Regions from separate parts of the Streptomyces sp. NPDC096132 genome, predicted to be linked through region 1. Evidence: riboswitches for the same ligand, from Rfam matches in the RefSeq annotation. Region 1 holds a riboswitch; each other region holds the start of a gene.
What was found. A riboswitch is a leader RNA that binds a small molecule or an ion and turns the genes downstream of it on or off. The one in region 1 is predicted to bind S-adenosylmethionine.
Positions count from the first base shown of each region.

Region 2: linked by a shared signal. The riboswitch ahead of ACIRF9_RS08445 (amino acid ABC transporter permease) and the one ahead of ACIRF9_RS06580 (aminotransferase class V-fold PLP-dependent enzyme) in region 1 are both predicted to bind S-adenosylmethionine.
Region 3: linked by a shared signal. The riboswitch ahead of thrC (threonine synthase) and the one ahead of ACIRF9_RS06580 (aminotransferase class V-fold PLP-dependent enzyme) in region 1 are both predicted to bind S-adenosylmethionine.

Region 1 is NZ_JBIWGA010000002.1:478,727-488,066, forward strand. It holds gene ACIRF9_RS06550 (NlpC/P60 family protein) at 1-375, opposite strand, end outside; gene ACIRF9_RS06555 (NYN domain-containing protein) at 588-1,931, opposite strand; gene ACIRF9_RS06560 (hypothetical protein) at 1,969-2,208, opposite strand; gene ACIRF9_RS06565 (rhomboid family intramembrane serine protease) at 2,389-3,123, shown strand; gene ACIRF9_RS06570 (Lrp/AsnC family transcriptional regulator) at 3,120-3,401, shown strand; gene ACIRF9_RS06575 (PQQ-binding-like beta-propeller repeat protein) at 3,423-5,567, opposite strand; gene ACIRF9_RS06580 (aminotransferase class V-fold PLP-dependent enzyme) at 5,636-6,997, opposite strand; SAM riboswitch class IV at 7,120-7,236, opposite strand; gene trpD (anthranilate phosphoribosyltransferase) at 7,319-8,383, opposite strand; gene ACIRF9_RS06590 (cytochrome bc complex cytochrome b subunit) at 8,530-9,340, opposite strand, start outside.
Region 2 is NZ_JBIWGA010000003.1:138,493-147,832, reverse strand. It holds gene ACIRF9_RS08475 (NtaA/DmoA family FMN-dependent monooxygenase) at 1-931, opposite strand, end outside; gene ACIRF9_RS08470 (LLM class flavin-dependent oxidoreductase) at 953-2,155, opposite strand; gene ACIRF9_RS08465 (putative leader peptide) at 2,267-2,332, opposite strand; gene ACIRF9_RS08460 (GNAT family N-acetyltransferase) at 2,415-3,164, opposite strand; gene ACIRF9_RS08455 (ABC transporter substrate-binding protein) at 3,232-4,257, opposite strand; gene ACIRF9_RS08450 (amino acid ABC transporter ATP-binding protein) at 4,324-5,127, opposite strand; gene ACIRF9_RS08445 (amino acid ABC transporter permease) at 5,124-6,101, opposite strand; SAM riboswitch class IV at 6,458-6,581, opposite strand; gene ACIRF9_RS08440 (glutathione S-transferase C-terminal domain-containing protein) at 6,649-7,584, opposite strand; gene ACIRF9_RS08435 (putative leader peptide) at 7,957-8,073, opposite strand; gene ACIRF9_RS08430 (hypothetical protein) at 8,175-8,495, opposite strand; gene ACIRF9_RS08425 (hypothetical protein) at 8,458-8,937, opposite strand; gene ACIRF9_RS08420 (ABC transporter ATP-binding protein) at 8,934-9,340, opposite strand, start outside.
Region 3 is NZ_JBIWGA010000006.1:310,927-320,266, reverse strand. It holds gene ACIRF9_RS17120 (trehalose-6-phosphate synthase) at 1-452, opposite strand, end outside; gene ACIRF9_RS17115 (glucosyl-3-phosphoglycerate synthase) at 557-1,501, opposite strand; SAM riboswitch class I at 1,680-1,826, shown strand; gene thrC (threonine synthase) at 1,845-3,131, shown strand; gene ACIRF9_RS17105 (MoaD/ThiS family protein) at 3,244-3,522, shown strand; gene ACIRF9_RS17100 (cold-shock protein) at 3,976-4,182, shown strand; gene groL (chaperonin GroEL) at 4,516-6,138, shown strand; gene ACIRF9_RS17090 (TetR/AcrR family transcriptional regulator) at 6,237-6,941, opposite strand; gene ACIRF9_RS17085 (medium chain dehydrogenase/reductase family protein) at 7,050-8,081, shown strand; gene ACIRF9_RS17080 (methyltransferase domain-containing protein) at 8,134-8,799, opposite strand; gene ACIRF9_RS17075 (WD40 repeat domain-containing protein) at 8,796-9,340, opposite strand, start outside.

The sequences.
Region 1 (9,340 bases):
GTCCGGGTTCGAGGACAGGAAGAGCTGGAGGGAGGAGTCGATGCTGCCCGTGCGGTACTGGGCGGCGGCCGCCAGGCCCATGGAGTCGCGCAGCTCGTTGAGCTCCTCCTGGCCGCGGGCGACGTTGTCCTGGATGGTGGAGATCTCCTTCTGGAGCTTCTCCTGCTTCTCCTCGGCCCCGTTCAGCTTCTCGGTGGCCTGCTCCTGCTCCTCGTAGAGCTTGTCGACCTTGGCCTTGACCTCACTCTTGCTGAGCTTCTCGCTCGGGGCCGCGTTGGCGGCCTGGGAGCTCAGAGCGACGGCAGCGGCGGCTGCGGTGGTCAGCACGGTCACGCGTGTGCGACTCGGCTGCTTCGGTCGACGATGGGACGCCACGGAGACGGGCTCCTTCTTTTGAGTGATCACCCGTGTGGAGGTTCGAGCACCAGACCTTAGTGACCTCGCTGTGATCAGTTCAAATCCCCAGCCACAAAAATCGCGCTACGCAACGCAGTTTTTTCATATAACTCACGTGCAGTGATGCGTGATTGACTTTACGTTGCGTGACGATCCCGCCAATTCGGGCATTAAACCTGCAACTTCGACCTTCAGGACAGCCGCTTCAGAAGTACCGCGGAAGCCACGGGCCGGGCACCCGCTTTCGCGACCCCGTCGGCGACCTCGCGGTCGGTCGAGGCGACGATGACCGGCCGCCCCGGCGGCTCGGCGCGCACCAGCTGGCGGATCAGCTCGTCGGCCGTGACACCCGGCTTCGAGAACAGCACCCGCACCCCGCGCGGCGGCGCGAGCAGCACCGGAGCGGCCAGTTCGGCCCCGTCGAAGACACAGGTGACCTCGGCGCCGGTCTGCGCGGCGAGCGCCGAGAGCTGCCCGAGCAGCCGCAGCCGCTGCTTCTCCAACGGCATCTGCGGATAACCGGTCTTGGTGACGTTGTAGCCGTCGACGACGAGATGCGCCTGGGGCAGGGCGAGCAACTGGTCGAGAATGGCCGGATCGTGCTCCGACAGGGCGCGTGCGGCGATGTCCTTCGGGGTCATTCGTCCCGGTTCGACCGCATCGACCGTCTCCGCAGGCCGCACGGACACCGGGGGCAACGCCAGTTCGCGCCGCAGCCCTTGGGCCGCGTCGAGCACGGTGTCCAGCAGCAGCCGTACGCGCATGTCCTCGACGCTGCGCCCCTCGCGGGCCGCCCGCCGGGTGGCCTCCAGGGCGGCCTCGGTCTCCCCGAGGCGCGCCTTCAGTCGCCGGGTCTCGCTCTCGGCGGCGGACACCTGGGCCTGCCCGTCGGTGCGTACGGCCTCGATCTCGCCCTGCATCTTGCGCAGCGCCGCCTCGCCGCGCTTGACGTCGCTGAGGGCCGAACGCAGCTTGCGGTGAAGCGATTCCGCTTCCTTCTTCGCGGCGTCCAGCTCGCCGCGCAGCCGCTCGGTGTCCGCGCGGGTCTGCTCGCGCGCCTGCGCGAGCTCCTCGCGAAGCCGCTCCAGTTCGGCCCGGCTCTCCTCGTCGGCCCGCTCGGCGTCCGCCCGCTGGGCCTCCTCGCCGGCCGCGGTCACCAGCTTCACCCAGCCGGTGGGCCGCAGCACATAGGCCGCGGCCGCCACGTCGAGCGGGTCCGCGGCCGGGGTCGGCGAGCCGGAGTCGAGAGCGCCGGAGATCTCCGGCTGGGCCTCTCTGAACTTCTCGGCGATGCGCTGCCGGAACAGCGGATCGGTCTCCAGCGCGGCCGCCATCGCGTTGCCCGCGAACTTCGCCCGGCGGTTCGGGGCGAACCGGGCGTACTGCCGCAACTGTGCGGGAAGTTCGCCGACGGTCAGGCCGCCGAAGCCGTCGGAGACGATCTGCACGACCCGGCGGCGCACACCGTCGGGCAGCGGACGGTCGAGCACCTCAGCGGCGCCGTCGCCCGGCCCCCCGCCTGCGCTCTCCACCATCCGTCACACCCCAATACCTGTGCGGGGCCGGCTCCTGTCAGGAGCCGGCGCCGGGCCGATCCACGAGTTCCACCTGGTCCACTGCGTTGCACCAGCGGCACCGCACCGACTCGATGGTCTCACTGACCACCTCGCGCTCCTCCACCTTCGGTTCTCCGGCAAGGTCGAGGTGGACGTACTCGACGACCTTCGACGAGCGCGTCACGTCGAACCGGGTGAGGTTGCCGCAGAGGGTGCAGCGCCACCGCGTGGTCGCGGTCGGCAGGGGAACCGTCATCGTGACTGTCCGCTTCCTTCTAGTGTCGGTCTTCCACTCGGGTCGCGCCGGAGGCTCCCCGCTGTGCATGGCTCGTAACCCTACGGCCTGGCGGGTACTCGCCGCCCATCCGTCCCACCGCCCGATCCGGCGGCGAGGCGATCTGTGCGGGTGCGTCCCGTTACGCCATGCTCTGTGTTCATGATCGGCAACTGGAGCGGGACCGTCCGCAGAGCCCTCCGCAGCCCCTCGGCGCCGGTGACGTACGGACTGATCGCGCTGTGCTGTCTGATCTTCGCGATCGGCCCGGCCTCGGGCCTCAATCCGTCGTACGGCTCCGGCGACGAGCTGGTGGCGGCGCAGCGGGCCTATTTCCGCCGCTGGGGCGTGGTCCCGGCGGAACTCTTCGACGGCTCCGCGCGCGCCGCGCTGACCCCCGCCACGGCCCTGTTCGTCCACGGCAGCTGGGTGCACCTCCTGGGCAACATGCTCTTCCTCTACGTCTTCGGGGCGATGACCGAGGACCGGATGGGCCGCATGCAGTTCACCCTCTTCTACGTCGGCTGCGGCTATCTGGCCCTGGTGGGGTACGCGGCCGCCCACGCCGGGTCCTCGCATTCGCTGGTGGGGGCCTCCGGGGCGATCTCGGCGGTCCTCGGCGCGTTCCTCCACCTGTTCCCCCGGGCCCGGGTGACCAGTCTCCTGCCGTTCCTGTTCTTCCTGCCGCTGCGTTTCCCGGCGTGGGTCGTGCTGCCGTTCTGGGCGGCGCTGCAGTGGGTGGCCGCGGGGCAGGCCGACCAGGGGCCCGGGGTGGCGTATCTGGCGCACCTGGTGGGCTTCGGTCTCGGCTTCTGTTACGCGTGGGCCCGTTTTCGTCCTACGACTAGAGTGAGGGCCGCCCCAGCAACGGCCCCCGAGGGAGAGAACCAGCCGTGATCACCGCGATCGTCCTCATCAAGACCAGCGTGGACCGGATCCCCGAGATCGCGGAGCGGATCGCCGCGCTGGACTCCGTCAGCGAGGTCTTCTCCGTCACGGGCACCTACGACCTGATCGCCATGGTGCGGGTGAAGCAGCACGAGGACCTCGCGGAGGTCATCCCCGGCAGCATCAGCAAGATCCCGGGCGTGGAGGCGACCGACACCCACGTCGCGTTCCGCACCTACTCCCAGCACGACCTCGAGGCGGCGTTCGCCATCGGGCTCGACAGCTAGCAGCCCAGGACGCGCCCGGGGCTACAGGGCGAGGGCGGTGATGCCGTCGGCGGTGGCCGAGTAGATCCGGTTGTCATGGACGACCGGGCTCTGGGTGCCGAGGGACGCCCCGCCCTCGGCCCGCTTCTGCCAGGTGCGCTCGCCCCGGCGGTCCACGCCGTAGAGCATCGAGCCCTGGCGCAGGTAGACGGTGTCGCCCGAGACCGTGGGATCGCTGTACTGGCTGCCCTCGCCGCCGGGCAGGAAGGTCCACGCCGTCGATCCGTCGGCGGGATCCAGGGCCACGAGCTGGTAGTCGCTCGCGGTGACGGCGAGGCCGCCGAAGGCCACCCAGGTGAGGTAGCGGCTGCCGCCCAGCTCGTCGTCGCGCCGGTTCCACAGCGACTTGCCGCTCAGGCCGATGCCGTGCAGCGGCTGCTCGCCGCCCGAGCCGACCACCAGCGTCTTCCCGACCGGCGTCGGCCGCCCGGTGTCCAGGCCCACGCGCGCGGTCCACAGCCGCTTCCCGCTCGCCGCGTCCAGGGCCCATGCCTCGTCCCCGAACGTGCCGACGTACACCACACCGTCCGCCACCAGGGGCTCGCTGGTCGGCGCCGCCCCGGTGGACGTGGTCCACCGCACGCTGCCGTCCGGGGCGAAGGCCCGCACACCGCCCGCGTCCGAGGTCCCGCCGTACGACACCAGCACCAGCCGTCCCGAGGCCACCGGGACCTGGCTGTTCGCCGCGGCGAACGACCGGGTCCAGCGGACCTTCCCGGTGTGGCTGAGCGCGCAGAGTTTCGAGGCGCCCTCCTGCCCGTCGAACAGCAGGCAGTACACGCCGTCGGCGGTGGCGAGCGGGGACATGACCTCCCCGCCCAGAGCCGTCTGCCATACCTTCAGCCCGTTCAGGCCCACGGCGTGCAGCGAGCCGTCCTTGCCGCCGACGTACAGGCGCTTCCCGTCGGGCGACAGCGCGGCACAGGGCCCCCGCTTCCCGCCGAGCCCGTCGACCTTGTACTGCCAGCCCACTCGGGGCGCGTCCGGTGTGCCCGAGGAGGAGGCGCCGGCCGTGGCCCGGCGGGTGCCGTCCGACGCGTCCCGCAGCAGCAGCCGGCCGCCGAGGCCCCCGGCCGCCACCACCGCCGCGCCGCCGGCCAGGGCTCCCAGCAGCCGTCGCCGCGAGGGTGCCCGCGGTGCGGGCTCCGCGGCCTGCGGCACGTCGGTGACGGTCATGGGCGCCACGTACTCCACCCGGCTCTCCCGCTCTCCCGAGCCGTGTTCCGGGATCCAGCGCTCACCGCCGTCCGAGGCCGCGGGCCGCCGCGGGGCGCCGGGTGTGTACCACCCGGCCCGCAGGCCTTCGCGCAGGGAGCGCGCGGTGTGCCCGGTGGCCGCGACCACGTCCGCGGGCGTCGGCCGTGCGCCGGGGTCGTCCCGCAGACATGACTCCACCAGCGGCAGATCCGCCTTCGGTACGGCGGACAGATCGACGTCCCCGGTCAGAATCCGCAACAGGACAACCGAATCCTGTCCCTCGCCGAACGGTTCCCGTCCGCCGGCGGCATACGCGAGGACCGCGCCCAGCGAGAAGACGTCACAGGCCGGCCCCACCCGGGCGCCGTTGCGGATCTGCTCCGGCGAGACATAGCCGACCGAGCCGACGACCACCCCGGTCCGGGTCAGCGCCGTCCCTTCCAGGGCCCGGACGATCCCGAAGTCGATGACCCGGGGACCGTCGGAGGCGAGCAGGATGTTGGAGGGCTTGAGATCCCGGTGCACCAGCCCCTTGGCGTGGATCGCGGCCAGCGCCTCGCCCAGCGCGGCCGCGAGGAGCCGTACCGCGTCCCCCGGCAGGGGCCCGCCGTCGAGCACCGCGTCCCGCAGGTTCGGCCCGGCCACGAACTCGGTGGCCATCCACGGCCGTTCGGCCTCGGTGTCCGCGTCCACGACCCGCGCGGTGTACGTGCCCGCCCCTCCGACGCTCTGCGCGGCCCGCACCTCGTGCCGGAACCGCGCGCGGAAGGTGCGGTCCTCCGCGTGTTCGGCCCGCACCACCTTCACGGCCAGCCGCGGCCCGCCCCGCGCCTCGGCGAAGTACACCTCCCCCATGCCGCCGGATCCGAGTCTGCCCAGGACCCGGTAGGGACCGATGGTCCGAGGATCCGTCTCGCGCAGCTCCTGCACCCCGTGCTCCCCCTGCCCTCCGTACAGTTGCTGAGGGGAGCGTATCGGCCCGGGTAGACGTCGGTACGTCAGACGGCCGGGACGCAGCGGCCGTCCTCCGTGCGGTACGTCCACTTCGCGCCGTCGGCCACCAGCTCCCGGACCGCCGCCACGAAGCGGTCCACGTGCTCGTCGGGGGTGCCGGCGCCGAAGCTCACCCGGATGGCGTTGAGGGACTTCTCGCCCGGGGCCGCCTCCGGGGCGCCGCACTCGCCCTGGGTCTGCGGGTCGCTGCCCAGAAGGGTGCGCACGAGGGGGTGGGCGCAGAACAGGCCGTCGCGGACGCCGATGCCGTACTCGGCGGAGAGGGCCGCGGCGAAGTGGGAGCTGTTCCAGCCCTCGACGACGAAGGAGATCACGCCGACCCGCGGGGCGTCGTCGCCGAAGAGGGAGAGGATCCGGACCTCCGGGACCTCGGCCAGGCCCGCCCGCACCTTCTCGACGAGGTGCTGCTCGCGGGCCACGAGGGTGTCGAAGCCGGCCTCCGTCAGCGCCTTGCAGGCCGACGCGATGGAGTAGGCGCCGATGACGTTCGGGGAGCCGGCCTCGTGGCGGGCCGCGCTCTCGTGCCACTCCACGTCCACTCCCCCGTCCTCGCGCCGGGTGACCTTGCGGCTGGCGCCGCCGCCGGCCAGGTACGGCTGGGCCTCGCGCAGCCAGTCCGCGCGGCCCGCGAGGACGCCGGAGCCGAAGGGGGCGTACAGCTTGTGCCCGGAGAAGGCGACCCAGTCGACGTCGAGGTCCTGGACGCTCACCGGGTGGTGCGGGGCGAGCTGCGCGGCGTCGAGGACGATCCGGGCACCGTGGGCGTGCGCAGCAGCCGCCAGTTCGCGTACGGGCCACAGCTCGCCGGTGACGTTGGAGGCGCCGGTGACGCACACCAGGGCGGGGCCCTGGGGGTCCCGGGCGGCGAGGGCCCGCTCCAGGGTCTCGACGGCCCGCTCCGGGGTGCGCGGGGCGTCGAGGTAGGTGACCCGGGCGTCCTTCCAGGGCAGCAGGCTCGCATGGTGCTCGGTCTCGAAGACGAAGACCTGGCAGTCGGCGGGCAGCGCGGCGGCGAGGAGGTTGAGCGAGTCGGTGGTCGACCGGGTGAAGATCAGCTGGTCGTCCTCGCGGCAGTCGAGGAACTCGGCGACCGTCCGGCGGGCGTTCTCGAAGAGGTCGGTCGACAGCTGGGAGAGGTAGCCGGCCCCGCGGTGCACGCTGCCGTAGTAGGGCGCGTAGGCCGCCACGTCGTCCCAGACCCGCTGGAGGGCCGGGGCGCTGGCCGCGTAGTCGAGCGCCGCGTAGGTGACCTCGCCGCCCGTGACGAGCGGGACGGTGACATCCCGGCCCAGAACGGGCAGCGGGGCACAAATGGTCTGGGCGGAGGCAGCGGTGGAGACAGACATGGGGAACTCCCGTGAGAAAAGAGAAAAGTGAGATGGGTGTGCGGAGGCGGGGCTCGGCGCCCTATCGCATTCGCTTGCTCACGGAAGACTCCTCGAACGACCAGGATCCCTGGTTCGTGAGGGATCCGCGCTTGCCGTGGACCTCGCTGCCCACGGCCTGGTCTTCACCCGGGGCACCCCGCCACGGACGGAGGGTTGCCGGACAGTCGGCCGGGGCCTCATGACTGTCACTCATGACCTGGTACAGGAACGTACGTGAAGTGATCGTCGTCCCGCAACCCGTGTCCGGATCGCGGGACGACCATCGGGGTGACGTGACGGCTAGGCGTTGCTGGCCGCGACCCAGCGCTCCAGGGCCCGCTTGGCCGCGCCAGAGTCGATGGACTCGGCCGCCTTGGCCATGCCGGTGCGGATCTGCTCGGCGAGGGGCCCGGGGCCCGGGTCGAGGGCCACCAGGGCCGCTGCCGAGTTCAGGAGTACGGCGTCCCGTACGGGGCCCGTCTCGCCGTCCAGGAGGCGGCGGGCGACCTCCGCGTTGTACGACGGGTCCCCGCCCCGCAGGGCCTCCACCGGCACCAGCTCGATGCCGACGTCACGCGGGTCGAAGGACTCCTCGGTGACCTTGCCGTCCCGGACGGCCCACACCCGGGAGGTGGCCGTCGTGGTCAGCTCGTCGAGGCCGTCGTCGCCCCGGAAGACCAGGGAGGAGTTGCCGCGCTCGGCGAAGACACCCGCGACGACGGGCGCCATGCGCGGGTCCGCGACCCCGACCGCCTGGGCCCGCACCCGGGCCGGGTTGGTCAGCGGACCGAGGATGTTGAACACCGTACGGATGCCCAGCTGGCCGCGTGCGGCGCCCGCGTGCCGCAGCGCCGGATGGAACTTGATCGCGAAGCAGAAGGTGATCCCGGCCTCCTGGGCCACCTCGGCCACCCGCGCCGGGGTCAGCTCCAGATTGACGCCGAGCTTCTCCAGGACGTCCGAGGCGCCGGAGGCGGAGGACGCGGCCCGGTTGCCGTGCTTGACGACCGTGGCGCCCGTGCCGGCGACGACGATCGCCGACATGGTGGAGATGTTGACGGTCTTGGCGCCGTCGCCGCCCGTGCCGACGATGTCCACCGTCCGCCCGGGCACCTCGATCACGTTGGCGTGCTCGTACATGGCCCGGACGAGGCCGTTGATCTCCTCGACGGTCTCGCCCTTGGCCCGCAGGGCCACCACGAACCCGGCGATCTGCGCGTCCGTCGCCTCACCGCGCATGATCCGGTCCATCGCCCACGCCGTGGCGTCGGCGCTCTGGTCACGGCCGTACAGCAGGGCGTTCAGCACGTCGGGCCAGGAACGGCCCGCCGCGGTGTCGCCTCCAGCGGGGGTCACAGCGCTCATCAGCCGCTCCTGGGTGTGTCGTACCGGATCGCGAGTTCTCTCGTCGGAGAGTGCGCTCCCACCCTATCCAGCCGGGAGGCACGGCGAAGGGCCCCGTCCGAACACCGGACGGGGCCCTTCGACCGTGGCGTGGCGACGCCGGAGGATCAGTGGTGGCCGTGGCCGCTCGTGATCTCCTTGTACTCCTCGACAGTCGGCTTCGGGATCTGCTGGTCCTCGCCGAAGTACGCGTTGCTGATCTTGGCGCGCAGCTTCTCGGACCGCTTGATCTTGCGCTCGACGCCGTTCTCGTCGACGGCCGGACCGATCGCGACCGGCTCGTACTGCTCGTGCGCCGTGATCGTGTGCAGCTGCTCCTGGCTGAGCGGCTCGTGGACCTCGATGAACTCACCGTGCGGCAGGCGCTTGATGGTGCCGGTCTCGCGACCGTGCAGCACCTTGTCCTTGTCGCGGCGCTGCAGGCCGAGGCAGATCCGCTTGGTGAGGATGTACGCGATGACCGGTCCGACGAAGAAGAAGATCCGGACGAACCAGGTGATCGAGTTGATCGACAGGTTGAAGTGCGTGGCCCACAGGTCGTTGCCACCACCGACCAGCGTGATCATGTACATCGTGACCCAGGCGACGCCCAGCGCGGTGCGCGTGGGGGCGTTGCGCGGACGGTCCAGGATGTGGTGCTCGCGCTTGTCGCCCGTGACCCACGACTCGATGAAGGGGTAGAGCGCGAGCGCCGCGAGGACGACACCGAAGAGGACCAGCGGGATGAACACGCCCAGGACCAGGGTGTGGCCCCAGAGGTTGACCTCCCAGCCCGGCATGAAACGGATCAGACCCTCGGCGAAGCCCATGTACCAGTCGGGCTGGGCGCCGGTGGACACCTGGTCCGGACGGTAGGGGCCCATGGCCCAGATCGGGTTGATCTGCGCGATGCCGGCGATGAGCGCGATGACACCGAAG
Region 2 (9,340 bases), on a different contig from region 1:
GGTTCCAGACGAACTCCAGGTGCTTGAGGGCGGTGGCGCCGCTGACCTGCTGACGGCGCACGTCCTTCGCGATCTCCTCGGCCTCGGCGTCGGTGTCGCCGAGGACGAAGGTGGCGGCGGGCAGGATCAGCAGCTGGTCGGAGCGGCGGCCGTACTTGGTGAGGCGGGACTTCACGTCCGTGTAGAAGGCCTGGCCGGCTTCGAGCTCGGCGTACCGGCTGAAGATGGCGTCCGCGGAGGAGGCGGCGAACTCGCGGCCCTCGTCGGAATCGCCCGCCTGGAAGATCACCGGGCGGCCCTGGGGACTGCGCGGGACGTTGAAGCGGCCGTGGATGTCGAAGTGCCGGCCCTCGTGGACGAAGGCGCCGGCCTTGGCGTCCCGCAGGAAGGTGCCGGTGGCCTGGTCGGCGGCGATCTCGTCGCCCTGCCAGGAGTCGAAGAGTTCGTTCGCCGTGGCGAGGAACTCCTTGGCACGGGAGTAGCGCTCCTCCTGGGGGAGGAAGCCGCCGCGGCGGAAGTTCTCGCCGGTGAAGGCGTCCCAGGAGGTGACGACGTTCCACGCGGAGCGGCCGCCGGAGAGGTGGTCGAGGCTGGCGAACTGGCGGGCCACCTCGTAGGGCTCGTTGAAGGTGGAGTTGATGGTGCCGGTCAGGCCGAGGTGTTCGGTGACGGCGGCGAGCGCGGCGAGGACGGTGAAGGTGTCGGGGCGGCCGACGACGTCCAGGTCGTAGATCTCGCCGCCCTGTTCGCGGAGCCTGAGGCCCTCGGCGAGGAAGAGGAAGTCGAACTTGGCGCGTTCGGCGGTGCGCGCGAAGTGGGCGAAGGAACTGAACTCGATGTGGCTGCCGGCCTTCGGGTCGCTCCACACGGTGGTGTTGTTGACGCCGGGGAAGTGGGCGGCCAGGTGGATCTGCTTCAGCGGCTTGCTCATGGGGTGTCCTCTCCCGCCCGCTCAGGCGGCGGCGTAGCGGTTGGCGGGGCGGGTCAGGCCGAGCAGTCCGCGCAGGGTGTCGGCCTCGTAGGCGCGGCGGAAGGCGTCGCGGCGCTGGAGTTCGGGGACGAGGCCCCGGGTGATGGCGGGCAGGTCGTGTCCGGCGACGGCGGGGCGCAGCCGGAAGCCGGTGAGGCCGGCGGACTGGAACTCCTGCAGCAGATCGGCGAGTTGGGTCGGGCTGCCCGCGAAGATCCGGGCGTCGCTGGTGTACTCCTGGCCGGCCAGGGCGTCGAGCCGGTCGCGGCGGGCGGCGGCCTCGGCGGAGTCGTCGTCGAGGAGGACGACCAGGTCGCCGAAGATGTGCAGGGGCTCGTCGGCGCGGCCCGCCGCCTGCTGCTCGGCGCGGATCTCGGCGACGATCGCGCGGGCCTGGTCGGTGTCGTGCGGGGTGACATGGCCGACGTCCGCGGCCCGGGCGACCAGGCGGTACGGGACGGTGGCGTGGGCGAGCGCGGTGACCAGGGGCTGGCCCTGCGGCGGCCGGGGCGTGATGGAGGGGCCCTTGACGCTGAAGTGGCGGCCCTCGAAGTCGATGTAGTGCAGCTTGTCCCGGTCGATGAAGCGGCCGGTGGCCACGTCCCGGATCTCCGCGCCGTCCTCCCAGCTGTCCCAGAGGCGGCGCACGACCTCCACGTAGTCGGCGGCCTCGTCGAACAGGTCGGTCACCAGCTCCTGGGTGGCCGGGGCGTCGTAGGCCTCGATGCGGGGGATCGTGCGGCGGCCGAAGTGGGCGGCCTCGGTGGGGCGGGCGGTGATCTGGACGCGCAGGCCCGCGCGGCCGGTGCTCACATAGTCGAGGGTGGCGATCGCCTTGGAGATGTGGAAGGGCTCCGTGTGCGTGGACACCACCGTCGGCACCAGGCCTATGTGGCGGGTGAGCGGGGCGATGCGGGAGGCGATCAGGACGGCGTCGAGGCGGCCGCGGACCTGGTCGGTGCGGTCGTCCGGGTCCAGGAAGTGGGAGGACTGGGGGCCGAGGCCGTCCTCGATGGTGACGAAGTCGATCAGGCCGCGCTCGGCCTCGGCGACCAGGTCGGCCCAGTATCCGGCGGTGAGCAGCTCACGGGGGCGGGCGACCGGCTCGCGCCAGGAGGCGGGGTGCCAGCCGGTGCCGTCGAGGGCGACGGCGAGGTGCAGCGGGGTAGCGGGAGTCGAGGACACGGGGGTGCCTTCCTGGAGGTCCGTACGAGGGCGCACGCCACCCATGACACGGGTGCGGCAGGGGGGAGCGCAGCGAGATGGGGGTCCCCCCGGCCGAAGGCTGGGGGAGGGTCAGGAGCAACAGAGCGCGCCGGCCACGCGCTGGAGGTCGATGTGGGGCCGGGAGTGGAGGTGCACGGTGTGGCGTATGTGGGTCACGACCGTCACCTCCCCCTTCTGGGCGCGTCCTGAGGGCGCGCGCGGCACATCTCGTCGTGAGTCACAACGCCCCGGCCTCGCCGGGTGTTCCCGGGGTGCGCACCGAGACGATGGTCGAGCGGCGGCGCAGCCGGAAGCCGAGGGACTCGTAGAGGCGGATCGCCGGGGTGTTGTCGGCGGCGGCGTGCAGGAACGGGATGTCGCCGCGCTCGCGGATGCCGTGGCCGACCGCGCGGATCAGGCGGGTGGCCAGACCCTTGCCCCGATGACCGGGGTCGGTGCAAACGGCGCTGATCTCGGTCCAGCCGTCGAGTCGGAGGCGTTCGCCCGCCAGGGCGATCAGCCGGTCCTGGTGGCGGATGCCGAGGTAGGTGCCGAGGGTGATCGTCCTCCGGAGGAAGGGTCCGGGACGGGTGCGGGCGACGAGGTCGAGGATCTCCGGCACCTCGTCGGTTCCGAGGGGGACGGCCTCGGGGGCGGGTTCGGTGCGGAACGCGCCGGTGGCGACGAGCTGGACGCCCTCTCCCCCGCCCAGCAGCTCCCAGCCGTCGGGAACGCGGTCGACGGGCTTGATCCGTACGGCCGTTCCGGGTCCGGCGAGGGTGTGCAGGTCGGCCCAGGCGTCCGGGTCGCGCGGGTCGGCGAGGGCGGCGAAGGCGTAGACGTCCGCCGGGTAGCGGGCGGCGCGGCCGACGCTTTCGGCGAGGTGGGCGTGCGGGCCGGTGAGGGCGGCCCAGACGGCGTTGTCGAGGGGGTGCGGGTCGGTGACGGTGGGGGCTCCGCCTCCGCGGAGGTCGATCGGGGAAGCCACGGAGGCGGAGTCCTTTCCTGTCGTGCCTAACTCAACTTGCATGGCTCACCGGTTCGGTGACGGTTGATCAGGAGTTGTCCAGCGGCAGGCCGGGCGGGTTGACCTCGGACTTGGCGACGGCCTCGTTGGAGAGGTTGTAGGCGGCCAGCCACTTGGCGTACTGCCCGTTCTTGATCAGGTAGTTGATGGCGTCGGCGAGCGGCTTGGCGAGGCCGCTGTCCTTCTTCGCGGTGGCGGCGATCAGGCCCTGGAGCGACTCGCCCGCGCCGGAGAACGTGCCCGCGTTACGGGTCGCGTTGGCGGTGCCCGCGGTCTGGGAGACGTTGTAGGCGATGCCGGGGTTGGGGCCGAAGAACGCGTCGATCTTGCCGCTGTTGAGTGCCAGGTAGGTGCCGTTGCGGTCCGGGAAGTACTTGACGGTGAGCTTCTTGCCCTCGGCTTCCAGCTTCTTCTTCCACTCCAGCAGGATCTTCTCCTGGTTGGTGCCGGAGCCGACGGAGACGGTGAGGCCGGCGAGGTTCTCGTAGTTGCCGTCGAAGTTCCAGGTGTTGGACTTCTTCACCTCGAAGCCGAGGTTGTCCTGCCGGTAGGAGGCGAACTCGTACTTCTTCTTGCGCTCCTCGGTGTCGGTGACGTTCGAGAAGGCGACGTCGACCTTGCCGCTGTCGATGCCGACGAAGAGGTTCTCCCAGGTGAAGTTCTTCGTCTCGGGCTTCAGGCCGAGGACCGCGGCCACCAGGCGGCCGAAGTCGGGCTCGGCGCCGGTGAGGGTCTTCTGGTCGTCGCCGACGTACGCCAGCGGGGCGAAGCCGGAGGGCAGGGCGCCGACGCCGATGTTCAGCGTGCCGCTCTTCCTGACGGCGTCCGGGAGTTCGGCGCTGATGGACTTGACCTCGGAGACCTTCAGGGTCGTCTCCTTGGCGGCGCCGTTGGACACCCGGCCGATGGTCACGCCGCCCGAGGCGGCGCTGTCGGTCGTGGTGGCGGCGTCGCTGTCTCCACCGCAGGCGGCGAGCCCGGTGGCGAGGGTGGCGACCGCGGTCGCCGCGGTGATTCCGCGAATCAGGCTGCGTCGGGTGAAGTGGGTGGGCATGGCCATCCTTTGGGGCTGGGTGTGATGAGAGAGGGTGATGCCGTGGGGGGAAGTCAGGGGGCGGTGTCAGAGCACCTTGCTGAGGAAGTCCCGGGTCCGCTCGTGCCGGGGCTTGTCGAGGACCTCGTGGGGCGGGCCCTGTTCGACGATCTTTCCGGCGTCGATGAAGACGACCCGGTCGGCGACCTCGCGGGCGAAGCCGACCTCGTGGGTGACGATGACGAGGGTCGTGCCGCTGGTCGCGAGGTCCTTGATGACGGCGAGGACCTCGCCGACGAGTTCGGGGTCGAGGGCGGAGGTGGGCTCGTCGAAGAGGATGACGCCGGGGCGCAGGGCGAGGGCGCGGGCGATCGCGACGCGCTGCTGCTGGCCGCCGGACAGCTGCCGGGGGTAGGCGCCGGCCTTGTCGGCGAGGCCGACCCGGCCGAGGAGTTCGCGGGCGAGTTCCTGGGCCTCGGGCTTGGCGAGCTTCCCCGTCGCCACGGGGGCGGCGGCGACGTTGTCCAGCACGGTCAGGTGCGGGAAGAGGTTGAAGTTCTGGAAGACGAAGCCGATGCGGCCGCGCTGGGTCAGGATGGTCCGCTCGCTCAGCTCGCGCAGCCGGTCGCCGTGCCGGCGGACGCCGATCGGCTCGCCGTTGACGCTGACGTAGCCGATCTCCGGCTTCTCCAGGTGGTTGATGACCCGCAGCAGGGTGGACTTGCCGGAGCCGGACGGGCCGAGGATCACGGTGACCTCGCCGGGCCGCACGGTCAGGCTCACGCCGTCCAGGACCCGGTGGGCGCCGTACCACTTGTGCACGTCGTGCACCTCGACGGCGGCGGGTACGACGTCGGCGACCTGATCGGTCTTCACGGTCTCGGTGGTCATACGGCGGCCTCCCGGCGGATGCGGGCCCGCAGGTCGGTGAGACCGGTCCGCAGCTTCTGCAACGGCGTCGGCGGCAGGGAGCGCGTGGCGCCCCGGGCGTAGTACCGCTCGACGTAGAACTGGACGACGGAGACGAGGCTGGTCAGGAGCAGGTACCAGACGGTGACGACGAGCAGCAGCGGCACGATGTCGCCGGGGTAGGTGGCGCCCATGGTCTGCGCGGTGCCGAACAGGTCGAGCAGCGACACGTAGAAGACCAGCGAGGTGGACTTGATCAGGCCGATCAGCTGGTTGACGTAGTTCGGGGTGATCGACCGCAGGGCCTGCGGGAAGACGATCTTCCAGAACTGGTAGCCCTTGGGCAGTCCGAGCGCCGAGGCCGCCTCGTGCTGGCCCTGGTCGACGGAGAGGATGCCGCCGCGGACCACCTCGGCGGCGTAGGCGGCCTCGTTGAGGCTGAGGCCGACGACGGCGATCACCATGTCGGTGGCGAGCCGGGACTCGTCGAAGGTGAAGAAGGCGGGGCCGAAGGGGACGCCCAGGCTCAGCGTCTGGTACAGGGCGCTGAAGTTGTACAGGAAGAGCAGGACGACGATCAGCGGGATGGAGCGCAGCGCCCAGACGTAGGTCCAGCTGACCGCGCGCAGCACCGGGCTCTTCGACAGCCGGGCGAGCGCGAGCAGGATCCCGCCGAGGAGGCCCAGCACGGCGCTGTACGCGGCGACTTCGAGGGTGATGAGCAGTCCGTCGAGGATGACCGGCCGCAGGAACCAGTAGCCGAAGCGGTCCCACTGGTAGAAGGGGTTGGACACCAGTCCGTGCGCGAACTGGGCCACCAGCACCAGCACGACGGCGGTGGCGATCCAGCGGCCCGGCCGGCGCAGCGGCTGGACGCGCTGCGCGGTGAGCTTCTCTGACGGGGTGTCGGCGGCGGGTGCCTCGGCGAGGGTCACGGCGCCTGGGGGTTCACTCATGAGGGGCTCCGGCGGGAGTCGGGCACCCCGGGCCGGCGCAGCCGCGGTGGGCGGCCGTCGTCAGACGTACGGCGCACGGATGCGTACGGGGAACCGGGGTGGGGCGGTCAACGGCACACCGCTCGGGCGGTGTTCGTCAGGAACGCGGAGGCGGGGCGGGGACTTCGGAGAGGTCAGCCCCGACAGCGGGCACGGCCCGGTGCGGTACACAGTGCGCTGTTCACGCGGAGCAGATCGACGGCGCGGTCGGCGACGAGCGGCTGCGCGGACGGGTGTACGCAGCCCCGGAGGCGGCGGGGCGCCGTCCTGAGAGCTGCGTACATGGGTGTCTCCGTCACTGTTGTGGCCCTCAGGGGCCCTCGCGCTTACCGAAACGTCCTTGCCGGTACGTCATCCGGTCCGGTCGTCACCTGGGGCACCCCACCGCGGTGCGAGGGTTGCCGGTCAGCAAGCCAGGGCTTGTCGCTGACACTCATGACCGTTCTGGTCCGTAAGTAAGGCAGTTGACCGATCGAATGTCAACGGCCGTCCAAGGAGCGGACTTGCTTCAGTCCCCGTTGACCTGCGGAGGGGCGCCGTCGCCGTCCGCCGCGTGGGTCGCCCAGTCCAGGATCTGGACGGCCGAGCCGGCGGCCTCCAGGCCCTGGCAGCGGGCGCGGTGGCGACGGGCGATGCCATCGAGGTCGAGGTGCGCGCCGAAGGCCGGGTGGGCGGCCAGCCGGCGGGCGTAGGCCCACAGGGCGGGGTGTCCGGCGATGCAGTGCACGGCGTCCGCGTCGAGGTGATGCCGGTGCACGGTGTCGAGCTGGACCAGCGCGACCCACAACTCCACGTCGGCGGCCGTGATCTGATCACTGATCAGGTACGGCTGGGCGCTGAGCCCTTGCTCCAGCACGTCGAGTGTGGTGAGGAGCTCGTCGAGCGCGGCGGCGCGCTCCGCCTCGCCCGCTCCCGCGTCCCCGGCGCGCTGTGCGGCCCCCTCGATGCCCCGCGCGCACATCCGCTCGACGGCCTCGACCTCCGACTCGGCGCCGCGCGGGTACAGCGCGGGCCGACCGCCGCCGAAGCTCCCCCAGCCTTCGGCCGGGGGGTCCCCCATCTCGCTGCGCTCGGCCAGGTCGCGGGCGATGTCGGGCCCGTGGGTGGAGACGATCCGGCCGGACCAGTCGTCGCTGAGCACCGGTGCGAGAGCCGGGCCGGTGTAGCGGTGGGCGCTGGCGTCGTAGAGCGGGCGCAGTGCCCGATGGCCGCCGTCGGGACAGTCGGGCACGGCGGGCAGGAAGGTCACCGGACAGGCCCGGTCCAGGCCGAGGAGGGTGTGGGTGACGGCGATGCGCAGGCCGTCCGGGTCGGCGGTGGACAGATGGAGGCGGTAGCGGCGCGGCACGGCGTAGTGGCCACTGCGCGCGTCCCGCCCGATGCGGCCCCGGAAGGCGGGGGCGGGGCGGACGGGCAGGTGGGTGGCCAGCGGTGTGACGGACATGACTCTCCCCGGAGGCGGGCGCGCTGAGGGACGTGCGCGCGGCGGATGCGACGTCGAAAAGGGAGACGGCCCTCGTCCACACGCGCCGACCGGGGCGGTGCCCGTGGGACACCGCCGTGGCTTTCGGCGCGGGGAGGGCCCGGCTCAGCCCCGGGCGGGTCTTTCGGATCAGCCTGACTCGGAGCCGCGGCGCCTGGGTGACGCCGGTGAGCGGGTCCTGGTGCGTGCAGCTGCGAGGCGGAGGAGGGAGCCGACGCGATGGAGGTCCCCCCGCTCGAGCGAAGTCGAGAGTGGGGGAGTCGGGGACCGACGACAACGCCGCAGATGAGCGTGCCAGGACCCGCGGCCCCAGGCTGATCCGAAAGACCCGCCCTAAGGGCTGATGGCGCTGCAGACGCGCTGCAGGTCGATGTGACGGCGGGAGGTGAGGAGGGGTGACGACCATGCCGTGCGGCTCGCTCGGCCGGTGGCCGTCTCCAGGCACCCCATGTTTCCCTACCCGTTCACTAGGATTCCTGGATCGAGTGTCGATCCGCCTCCGGCCGACGTCAAGGGGGCGTCCACCAGGTGAGTACGGGAGGCGGGGTCCGTCAGTCGGAGGCGGGCAGCGCCTTGGGTGCCTTGACGGTCAGCGGCTCACCTCCGAAGGTCAGCGGGCCCGCGCCGGAGGCGGTGCAGAGGAGTTCGAGGGTGTCGGCGGCGTCGACGTACCGCTTGCCGATCAGGGTGCCGGGCGCTTCTCCGGCCGGCGGTGCGGTCAGGGCCTGTCCGGCGGGGACCATCGGGGTGCCGCCGCACTCGATGGGGCCGGTGGCGCTCTCGGGGGCCCGGATGACGATCACCCGGGTGGTGCCGGTGGCCGAGGCGAGCTGGTCACCGGGGCGCGGGGTCGGTGCGGGCGACGACACCATGGCGCGGTTCTCCTTCTGATGTGACGGCCGGTGTGACGGGCATGGCGACTGCCGTGGTGGCTGGGGGCGGGGCCGGGGTGGCCGGCGGGTCGGTGAGCCGCTCCCCGAGGCGGTCCAGGTCGTACGACTGGCGGGCGAGCCAGAACCGCAGGAACCCGGTGAGGGAGTAGCGCAGGAAGAGCGCGCCGCCCACCACCGCCGCGGCGACTCCGCCGAGGCCGAGAGCGAGGGCGTCGCCCTGGCCGAGGGCGGAGTCGGTGGCGTGGGCGAGGGGGAAGGCGAGGCCGGCGAGCACCAGGCCCGCGAGCATCAGCAGTGCGCCGAGGCGCAGCCAGAGGGTGGCACGGGAGGCGGCCGGGTCGGGGATCCGCAGCTCGGCGAGTTCACGGGCGAAGCGTTCGGCCCGGTCTGCGGACGACGCCGGCACGGGGGTCGTGGTCATGGGGTGCTCCCCAGGTAGTAGGAGGAGAGTTCGGCGTGCAGGGAGCTGTCGGGGTGGCCCTGCCACTGGACGCGGCCGCGGACGAGGACGGCGGCATGGTCGGCGATCTTCAGCACGGCGGTGGCGAACTGTTCGACGACGAGCACGGCGACGCCCTGCCGGGCGATCTCGGCGACGAGTTCGTACAGTTCGGCGACGACCAGCGGGGCGAGGCCCATGGAGAGTTCGTCGAGGAGCAGGACGGCCGGATCGGTGGCCAGGCCCCGGGCGAGGGCCAGCATCTGCTGCTCGCCGCCGGAGAGGGTGCCGGCGTGCTGGGTGCGTCGGCCGCCGAGGACGGGGAAGCGGGCGTAGGCGGTCTCCTCGATCTCCTCCCGGGTGCGGCCGGTGAAGGTCATCATCA
Region 3 (9,340 bases), on a different contig from region 1:
ACCGCCGCGCCCTGCGCCGCCTCCTGCGCCAGGGCCTCCGCGAAGGCGCGGTTGTACGTCTCGTACGACGCCCACTGGCGCCGGAACTCCGCGTCGAAGACCGGCTCCAGCGGGGTCTGGTAGAGCAGATGGTGGATGAACCAGAGGACCGAGTTGGCGATGCCGTTGTAGGCGTCCGCGTGCACGTCGGCGGGAATGGGCAGCATCCGCACGCCCTCCTCGCCGACCCCGCGCCGGACCGCCTCCCGGTCGCCGTCGGACAGCGCCGAGCAGACCCAGAGGGCGCCCGCTTCGGGGCCGATGGCCGACAGACCGGAGACCAGCCCGCCACCCCCGCGTTTCGCGTGCAGCGAGCCGTCCTCGCCCACCGTGTAGGAGACCGGGCCGCGGTTTGACGCGACCAGCACCTGAGCACCCCGAGCAGCAGCAGCAGCGTCGTGCGTGGAAGCCATACGCCTCAACCTAGCCCGGACGGGAAACGCTCAAACGTACGGTCGCAGCCGGTAGGCGGGCCGTTTCCGGCCGTATATCACCCGTATACGGCCCGCCCCCGGTGTTACGCGACCTTGCGCGCCGCGTACTCGGCGATCTCCGCCATCGGCGGCCGTTCCTCGGTGTCCACCGAGTAGGTGCGCGGCTCGAAGCCGTCGCCGCCGCGCTCGAACTGGGTGAGGGACGGGCGGATCAGGTGGCCGCGGGCCAGGCGGAGCTGGGCGGTGCGGTAGATCGCCGCCGCCATCCGGCCGAGCGCCTGCCCGTCCTGGTGGCGGTGCTTGCGCACCCCCACGTCCACCTGTGCGAGGGCGTCCAGCCCCACCAGGTGCAGCGCGTCCACCAGCATGCCCAGCTCGACCCCGTACCCGACGGGGAAGGGCAGCTGCTCCAGCAGGCTGCGGCGGGCCGCGTACTCACCGCCGAGCGGCTGCACGAAACCGGCCAGCTGCGGCCAGTGCATGTTCAGCAGGGGCCGGGCCATCAGCTCGGTGACCCTCCCGCCCTGGCCGGCCGCGCCGGCCAGGGGACGGTCGTACATGCCCTTGACCAGGTCCACGCCCGGGTCGGTGAGCAGGGGGCCCACGATGCCCGAGACGAAGTCGGAGGAGAACTCCCTCAGGTCCGCGTCGATGAAACAGACGATGTCCCCGGTCGTGACGAGCAGCGAGCGCCACAGGACCTCGCCCTTGCCGGGCACGGCCGGGATGCGGGGGAGGATCGTGTCGCGGTGGACGACACGCGCGCCCGCCGCCGCCGCGACCTGGGCCGTACGGTCGGTCGAGCCCGAGTCGACGACGACGATCTCGTCGACGAGCGGGACCTGTTGCATGAGGTCGTGACGGATGACGGCGACGATGTCGCCGACCGTCTCCTCCTCGTTCAGCGCGGGCAGGACCACGGACACCGACTGGCCCGTGGCGCGCTTGGCCGCCAGGATCCGGTGGAGCGGGCGATCGGTCACCGACCAGGAGCGGGTGGCCAGCCAGCGCTCGGCTTCTTCCAGCACAGTCAGCGGCTCCTCACTGTCGTGATCACACCGGGTGCACGGCAGGTGACCGTGTGATCCATCTCGCGGTTCGGACGACTATCTCAACTGTCCTGGCCTTCGGTTACAGTCTTGAACAACGCGGATGACCATCGCATGTCCGAGGTCATCAGGCGTTCAGCGTTCAACAACCACATACCGCTCATCCAGAGGGGCAGAGGGACACGGCCCGATGAAGCCCCGGCAACCCTCCAGCCGGTCTGACCACGTCGTCGTGGTGAGGCTCCCGGCTAGGGAAGGTGCCAAATCCGTCTCACGGCGAGATGCGTCGTGAGGAAGATGAGGAGAAAGGGCCTCGCCTCACATGGCTGCGCAGACTGTTGAAACCACCACCGCCTCCACCGTAGACCTGGGTCCCGCCGCGGCGTTGAGCTGTCGCGAGTGCGGTCACCGCGTCCCCCTCGGCCCGGTCTTCGCCTGCGAGGAGTGTTTCGGCCCGCTCGAGATCGCGTACGACTTCTCCTCCTACGAAACGGAGGAGCTCCGCAAGCGCATCGAGGCGGGACCCGCGAACATCTGGCGCTACGCGCCGCTGCTGCCCGTCCCGGCGGACGTGGCGGACAAGCCCAACATCAACCCCGGCTGGACCAAGCTCGTCAAGGCCGACAACCTGGCGCGTGAGCTCGGCGTCGACGCCGGCAAGCTCTTCGTCAAGGACGACTCCGGCAACCCGACCCACTCCTTCAAGGACCGGGTCGTCGCCCAGGCCATCGAGGCCGCCCGCGCCTTCCACTTCACCACCCTCTCCTGCTCCTCCACCGGCAACCTGGCCGGCGCGGTGGGCGCCGCGGCGGCGCGCGCCGGCTTCCGCTCCTGCGTGTTCATCCCGCACGACCTGGAGCAGGGCAAGGTCGTCATGGCCGCGATCTACGGCGGCGAGCTCGTCGGCATCGAGGGCAACTACGACGACGTCAACCGCTTCTGCTCCGAGCTCATCGGCGACCCGGCGGGCGAGGGCTGGGGCTTCGTCAACGTCAACCTGCGGCCGTACTACGCCGAGGGCTCCAAGACGCTCGCGTACGAGATCGCCGAGCAGCTCGGCTGGGAGCTCCCCGACCAGCTGGTCGTGCCCATCGCCTCCGGCTCGCAGCTCACGAAGATCGACAAGGGTCTGCAGGAGCTGATCAAGCTCGGGCTCGTCGAGGACAAGCCGTACAAGATCTTCGGCGCGCAGGCGGAGGGTTGTTCGCCGGTGTCGGTGGCCTTCAAGGCCGGGCACGACGTCGTCCGGCCGCAGAAGCCGAACACCATCGCCAAGTCGCTGGCGATCGGCAACCCGGCGGACGGTCCTTACGTTCTCGACATCGCTCGGCGTACGGGTGGGGCCGTGGAGGACGTGACGGACGAGCAGGTCGTCGAGGCGATCAAGATCCTCGCCCGGACCGAGGGCATCTTCGCGGAGACCGCCGGGGGTGTGACCGTCGGCGTCACGAAGAAGCTGATCGAGAACGGGCTGCTGGACCCGACGAAGACCACGGTGGTGTTGAACACCGGTGATGGTCTGAAGACGCTGGATGCGGTGGCTGGTACGGGACTCACCGCGACGATCCGTCCGAACCTCGAGTCCTTCCGTGAGGCTGGGCTCGCCTAAGAGTCGTTGTTCGTCTGCGGGCCGGTGGGGGCTGGTCGCGCCCCGCGGCGCAGCCGCAAATCGATACAGCCCCGCGCCCCTGAAAAGCACGCACCTGACCGGAGGTCACATCGTGAGCGTCAACGTCCGCATCCCCACCATCCTGCGCACCTACACCGGCGGCGCCGCCGAGGTCTCCGCCGAGGGCGCGACCCTCGGGGAGGTCATCTCGGATCTGGAGAAGAACCACACCGGGATCGCCGCCCGGGTCCTGGACGACCAGGGCAAGCTGCGGCGGTTCGTCAATGTGTACGTGAACGACGACGACGTCCGGTTCGAGCAGGGGCTGGAGACGGCGACGCCGGACGGCGCGGGTGTCTCCATCATCCCGGCCGTCGCCGGCGGCTGCTGACCCTTGTTCAGTACCCACCGGTAGTAACCGTCGGTAACAGTGATTACCGAGAGTTCATCGAATTGCCCCCTCCGTGAGAGAAGCGGAGGGGGCAATTCAGTGTGGTTGAGCGCGGTACAGTTGGGGAACCGGGTCGCGAAACCCTGATCCGGAGCCTTTGAATTCTGCCTTACGCCCGACAAGAAGTGGCCAAAGTGCGTGCCGCTTCCGTGGCTTTTGTGGCTTTTGCGGGGCCCGACTTGCCCTGAATTCTGGCGAATTCTCGCCACATTCCGGATCGTGTGCGTCCAGAATTCTCGTCCAAGTGACCTGTTGCAGAGGGCAGTTGGACAGATACATTCGGCCGCGGTCGACGCGTTCCGGCGCACGCCCCCAATCCAACTGGGGGGTGAGGTCTGACCCGGATCCGCGAAGTGTGGATCTGTGCAAGGGCCAGTAATAGGGGAGTTAGGCATGGCTCAGGGCACCGTCAAGTGGTTCAACGCGGAGAAGGGGTACGGCTTCATCGCGGTCGACGGTGGTGCGGATGTTTTCGTCCACTACAGCGCGATCCAGATGGACGGGTACCGCACCCTGGAAGAGGGTCAGCGGGTCGATTTCGAGATCTCGCAGGGCCAGAAGGGGCCGCAGGCGGACATGGTCCGACTGGCGACCGGCTGAAGCACGCGCCGACTGACAGCGTCGTTCTTCTGTTTCATCTTCGAAGGGCTCGTACCTCCTGGGTACGGGCCCTTCGGCATGGCCGGGAGGGGCGCGTGGGCGGCGCGGGGCGCCCGTGTTCACCTGCGGATCAGGCGGAGGCGCTTGCACTCGACCATGCCGAGTGCTAATCATTGGCGTTAGCACTCTGAAGGTGAGAGTGACAAAGAAGGACCGGGTCGGTGAGGCCCGCAGGCCAGGTGGGGCAAGGAACCACGCGGCATGCGAGCCGTCCGTCGCGGGCGCGGGCGCGGTCCGAAGGAATCACCCCCAGTCCTGGAGGGACCACTTCACATGGCCAAGATCATCGCGTTCGACGAGGAGGCGCGGCGCGGCCTCGAGCGCGGCATGAACCAGCTCGCGGACGCCGTGAAGGTGACGCTCGGCCCCAAGGGCCGCAACGTCGTCCTCGAGAAGAAGTGGGGCGCCCCCACGATCACCAACGATGGTGTGTCCATCGCCAAGGAGATCGAGCTCGAGGACCCGTACGAGAAGATCGGCGCCGAGCTGGTCAAGGAAGTCGCGAAGAAGACGGACGACGTAGCCGGTGACGGCACGACGACCGCGACCGTCCTGGCCCAGGCCCTGGTCAAGGAAGGCCTCCGCAACGTCGCCGCGGGCGCCAACCCGATGGCTCTGAAGCGCGGTATCGAGAAGGCCGTCGAGGCGGTCTCCGGTGCGCTGCTCGAGCAGGCGAAGGATGTCGAGACCAAGGAGCAGATCGCTTCCACGGCCTCCATCTCCGCCGCCGACACCCAGATCGGCGAGCTGATCGCCGAGGCCATGGACAAGGTCGGCAAGGAAGGCGTCATCACCGTCGAGGAGTCCCAGACCTTCGGTCTGGAGCTGGAGCTCACCGAGGGTATGCGCTTCGACAAGGGCTACATCTCGGCGTACTTCGCCACCGACATGGAGCGTATGGAGGCCGTCCTCGACGACCCGTACATCCTGATCGCGAACTCCAAGATCGCGAACGTCAAGGACCTGCTCCCGCTTCTGGAGAAGGTCATGCAGTCGGGCAAGCCGCTGCTGATCATCGCCGAGGACGTCGAGGGCGAGGCCCTGTCGACCCTGGTCGTCAACAAGATCCGCGGCACCTTCAAGTCCGTCGCGGTCAAGGCCCCGGGCTTCGGCGACCGCCGCAAGGCGATGCTGAACGACATCGCCATCCTCACCGGCGGCGAGGTCATCTCCGAGGAGGTCGGTCTCAAGCTCGAGAACACGACCCTCGACCTGCTGGGCAAGGCCCGCAAGGTCGTCATCACCAAGGACGAGACCACCATCGTCGACGGTGCCGGCTCCTCGGACCAGGTCGCGGGCCGTGTGAACCAGATCCGCGCCGAGATCGAGAACAGCGACTCGGACTACGACCGCGAGAAGCTGCAGGAGCGCCTGGCGAAGCTCGCCGGCGGTGTCGCGGTCATCAAGGCCGGCGCCGCCACCGAGGTGGAGCTCAAGGAGCGCAAGCACCGCATCGAGGACGCCGTCCGCAACGCGAAGGCCGCCGTCGAGGAGGGCATCGTCGCCGGTGGTGGCGTGGCCCTGCTGCAGGCCTCCCAGGTCTTCGAGAAGCTGGAGCTCGAGGGTGACGAGGCGACCGGCGCCCAGGCCGTGAAGCTCGCGCTCGAGGCCCCGCTGAAGCAGATCGCCGTCAACGCCGGCCTCGAGGGCGGCGTCGTCGTGGAGAAGGTGCGCAACCTGACCCCGGGTCACGGCCTCAACGCCGCGACCGGCGAGTACGTCGACCTGGTCAAGGAAGGCATCATCGACCCGGCGAAGGTGACCCGCTCTGCCCTGCAGAACGCCGCCTCCATCGCCGCGCTCTTCCTCACCACCGAGGCCGTCATCGCCGACAAGCCGGAGAAGGCCGCGGCCCCGGCCGGCGGCGGCATGCCGGGCGGTGACATGGACTTCTGATCGACCTGACGGTTGATCAACGTCCTTACCGAGGGCGGTATCCCCTGCTTGAGCAGGGGATACCGCCCTCGGGCGTTTTCAGCCGCCGGACCCGACCCTCACTCGGTGGGCTCGTCGTGCGGCCGCCGCAGGTCGTCCAGTTCGGCCGCGAACAGCAGGGCCGGGTCGAAGCCCATTCCGGTGAAGTGGCCGGCGAGTTCCAGGGACAGGACGCCGTGGAGCCTGGTCCAGAAAGTCAGTGCCCGGTGGAGGGTGGCGGAGGGGGCGGGGTGGTCGCGCGCCCACTGGCGGTGGTCTTCGAGGTGGGCCGCGAACCGGGTCGCGGGGCCGGGTGAGGGCAGTGCGGCGCAGGCGTCGAGCAGGGTCGCCATGATCTCGGCCGCGATCGCGGTGATGTCGTCGGGCGCGTGGTAGCCGGGGACGGGTGTGCCGTAGACGAGGAAGTACCGCTGGGGGTCGTCCAGGGCCCAGCCGCGCAGTGCGTGCGCCAGTGCGGTCACGTCGACGCCCGTCTCGCCCGTGTCGCCCGCCCCACCGGTCTGGGCGCTCCCTGCGGTGGCGCGGAAGGTGTCGGCGAGGCTCCGGTACGCGTCCCTCACCAGCTCGGTGATCAGGTCGTCGCGGCTGGCGAAGTAGCGGTAGAGCGCCGGCCCGCTCATGCCCATCTGCTTGGCGATCGCGTTGAGGGAGAGCGCCGAGGCTCCCGCCGTGGCGATCTGCTCCCACGCGTGCTTCTTGACCTCCGCGCGGACCTGGGCCCGATAGCGCTCTCGGGGGGTCCTGGCGTCCTCTGCTCCCGTCATGGTTAGAGGTTATCACTGTTGTTATTGACAGTCGCAGTCTCTAGCGGTTACAACTTCTAACGAACACGAAAGCCGATAACCGCCGCTGTGGAGGTCGCCATGAACGCCATGAACGCCGAAGGACTCGTCGAGGTCGTCCTGCCGGGCAAGGTCGAGCCGGAGGGCCTGCAGGTACGGCACGGAGACGTTCCCGTGCCCGGTTCCGGGCAGGTCGTGATCCGGATGGAGGCCACCGGGGTGTCGTTCGCCGAGCAGCAGATGCGCCGCGGCCGGTACTACGACCAGCCGGCGTTCCCCTTCGTGCCCGGCTACGACCTGGTCGGCACCGTCCTGGCGGCCGGCGCGGGCGTCGAGCCGGGACTGCTCGGCACCCGGGTCGCCGCGCTGGTGAAGGTCGGCGGCTGGGCCAGCCATGTGATCGTCGACGCGGCGGACGTGGTCGGGGTTCCGGACGGGATCGACGCGGCGGAGGCGGAGACCCTGGTCCTCAACGGCATCACCGCCTGGCAGATGCTGCACCGCAAGGCCCGCGCCCGCGCGGGCCAGACCATCGTGGTGCACGGCGCCAACGGCGGTGTCGGCTCGGTCCTGGTCCAGCTCGCCCGGGCCATGGGCGTGAAGGTGATCGGCACGGCGTCCGCGCGCCACCACGACGCCCTACGGCAACGCGGAGTCCTCCCCGTCGACTACCGCACCGAGGACGTCCCCGCGCGGATCCGCGAGCTCGCCCCCGGTGGCGTGGACGCCGTCTTCGACCACGTCGGCGGCCGCAGCGCCGTCGACTCCTGGCGCCTCCTCGCACCCGGCGGCACGCTCGTCTGCTACGGCAGCGCCTCCACCCGGGACGACGAGGGCTCCAAGCAGCTGCCCGTGCTCAAGCTGCTCGGCCGGGTATGGCTGTGGAACGCGCTGCCCAACCGCCGCCACGCCTACTTCTACAACGTCTGGGCGGGCCGGGCCCTGTCCCGGACCCGGTTCCAGGCCCGGCTGCGCACCGACCTCACCCAGGTCTTCGGGGCCCTCCAGCGCGGTGACATCACCGCCCAGATTGCCGCCCGGCTGCCGCTCACCCACATCGCCGAGGCCCTGCGCCTGGCCGAGTCGGGCACGGTCGCCGGGAAGGTCGTCCTGGAGCCCTAGGGGGTGTTGTGAAAGTCCAGCACACCCCCCTAGTCCCGACCGGGCGCGGTCGTCAGGTGTAGTGGGAGCCGACGGCGGGCTGGCCCGTGTAGTTGGGGCCGGCGATGGGGTCGGCGCCGACGTAGGTGAAGGGGAGGTCGATCGTGCGGCCGCCGTGGAGGGTGAGCAGGTGGCGGCGCGCGTCGTAGGTGAACCCCGCGGCCCGGAGTGCCGCTACGGCCGCCCGTCCCGCCGCCGAACCGTCGGCCCGGCGGATCGAGTCCGGGTCGAAGTGGGCGAGAAGGAGGCCGTCCTCGGCCAGCCAGGAGGCGGCGCGGGCGAGCAGGCCGAGCTGGTCGCCCACGTAGTGCAGGCCGTGGACGCAGGTGATGAGGTCGTAGCGGCGGGTCGGCTCCCAGACCGAGACGGAGGCGACGACCTCCTCCAGGGCCGGCGGGGCCGGTAGGGGGACGAGAGGGCCCACCAGGTCCACGGCGGTGAGGACGGCGTCGGCGGGCAGAGCAGGGGCCGCCTCCCGCAGGGCGCGGCCCTCCCCGCTGCACAGGTCCAGCCAGGAGGGGGCGCCGGGGCGGGCCGACAGCCAGGTCAGGGGGTCGAGGCCCAGTTCGCGGGCGTAGCTGTTGACGCCGGTGAGGCCGCGTTCGCGGTTCATCGTGTTGTTGGCGACCACGGAGGACCGTTCCAGTGCGGTCAGGGAGACCAGCGCGCGCTCGGTCATGCGCTCACGCCCGGCGTGGCGGGGGTGAGCACGGAGACTTCCCGGCCGTGGCCGACGACCAGTCGGCCCTCCGGTGTGGCCAGGACGGTGTGGACGGGGGCGGCGAAGGTGAGGGGCGGGGCGGTCGCCGCGCCGGTCGTCAGGTCGTGGATCGAGAGGGTCTCGGTGCCGTTCGTCGTGATCAGGTGGGTGCGGCCGTCGATCACCGTGGCCGTCATGCCGCGTATCGCTCCGGCGGGTGCGGGCAGCGGCTCGCCGAGCTGTTCGTGCGTGCGCAGGCTCCAGACGCGGACCGTGGCGTCCCGGCCGGCGGAGACCGCGACGGGATGTCCGTCCACCACGGTGGTGATCACCGACGTCACCCAGTCGGTGTGGCCGGTGAGGGGCGCGCCGAGCTGCCGGCCGGTGGTGAGGTCCCACAGCCGTACGGTCTTGTCCCAGCTGCCGGTCACGGCCGTCGCACGGTCGTCCGCGCGGAGGGTGGCGAGGGTGGTGATGCGGCTGGTGTGGCCGGTGAGGGGATCCGTCAGGGGGTCGCCCG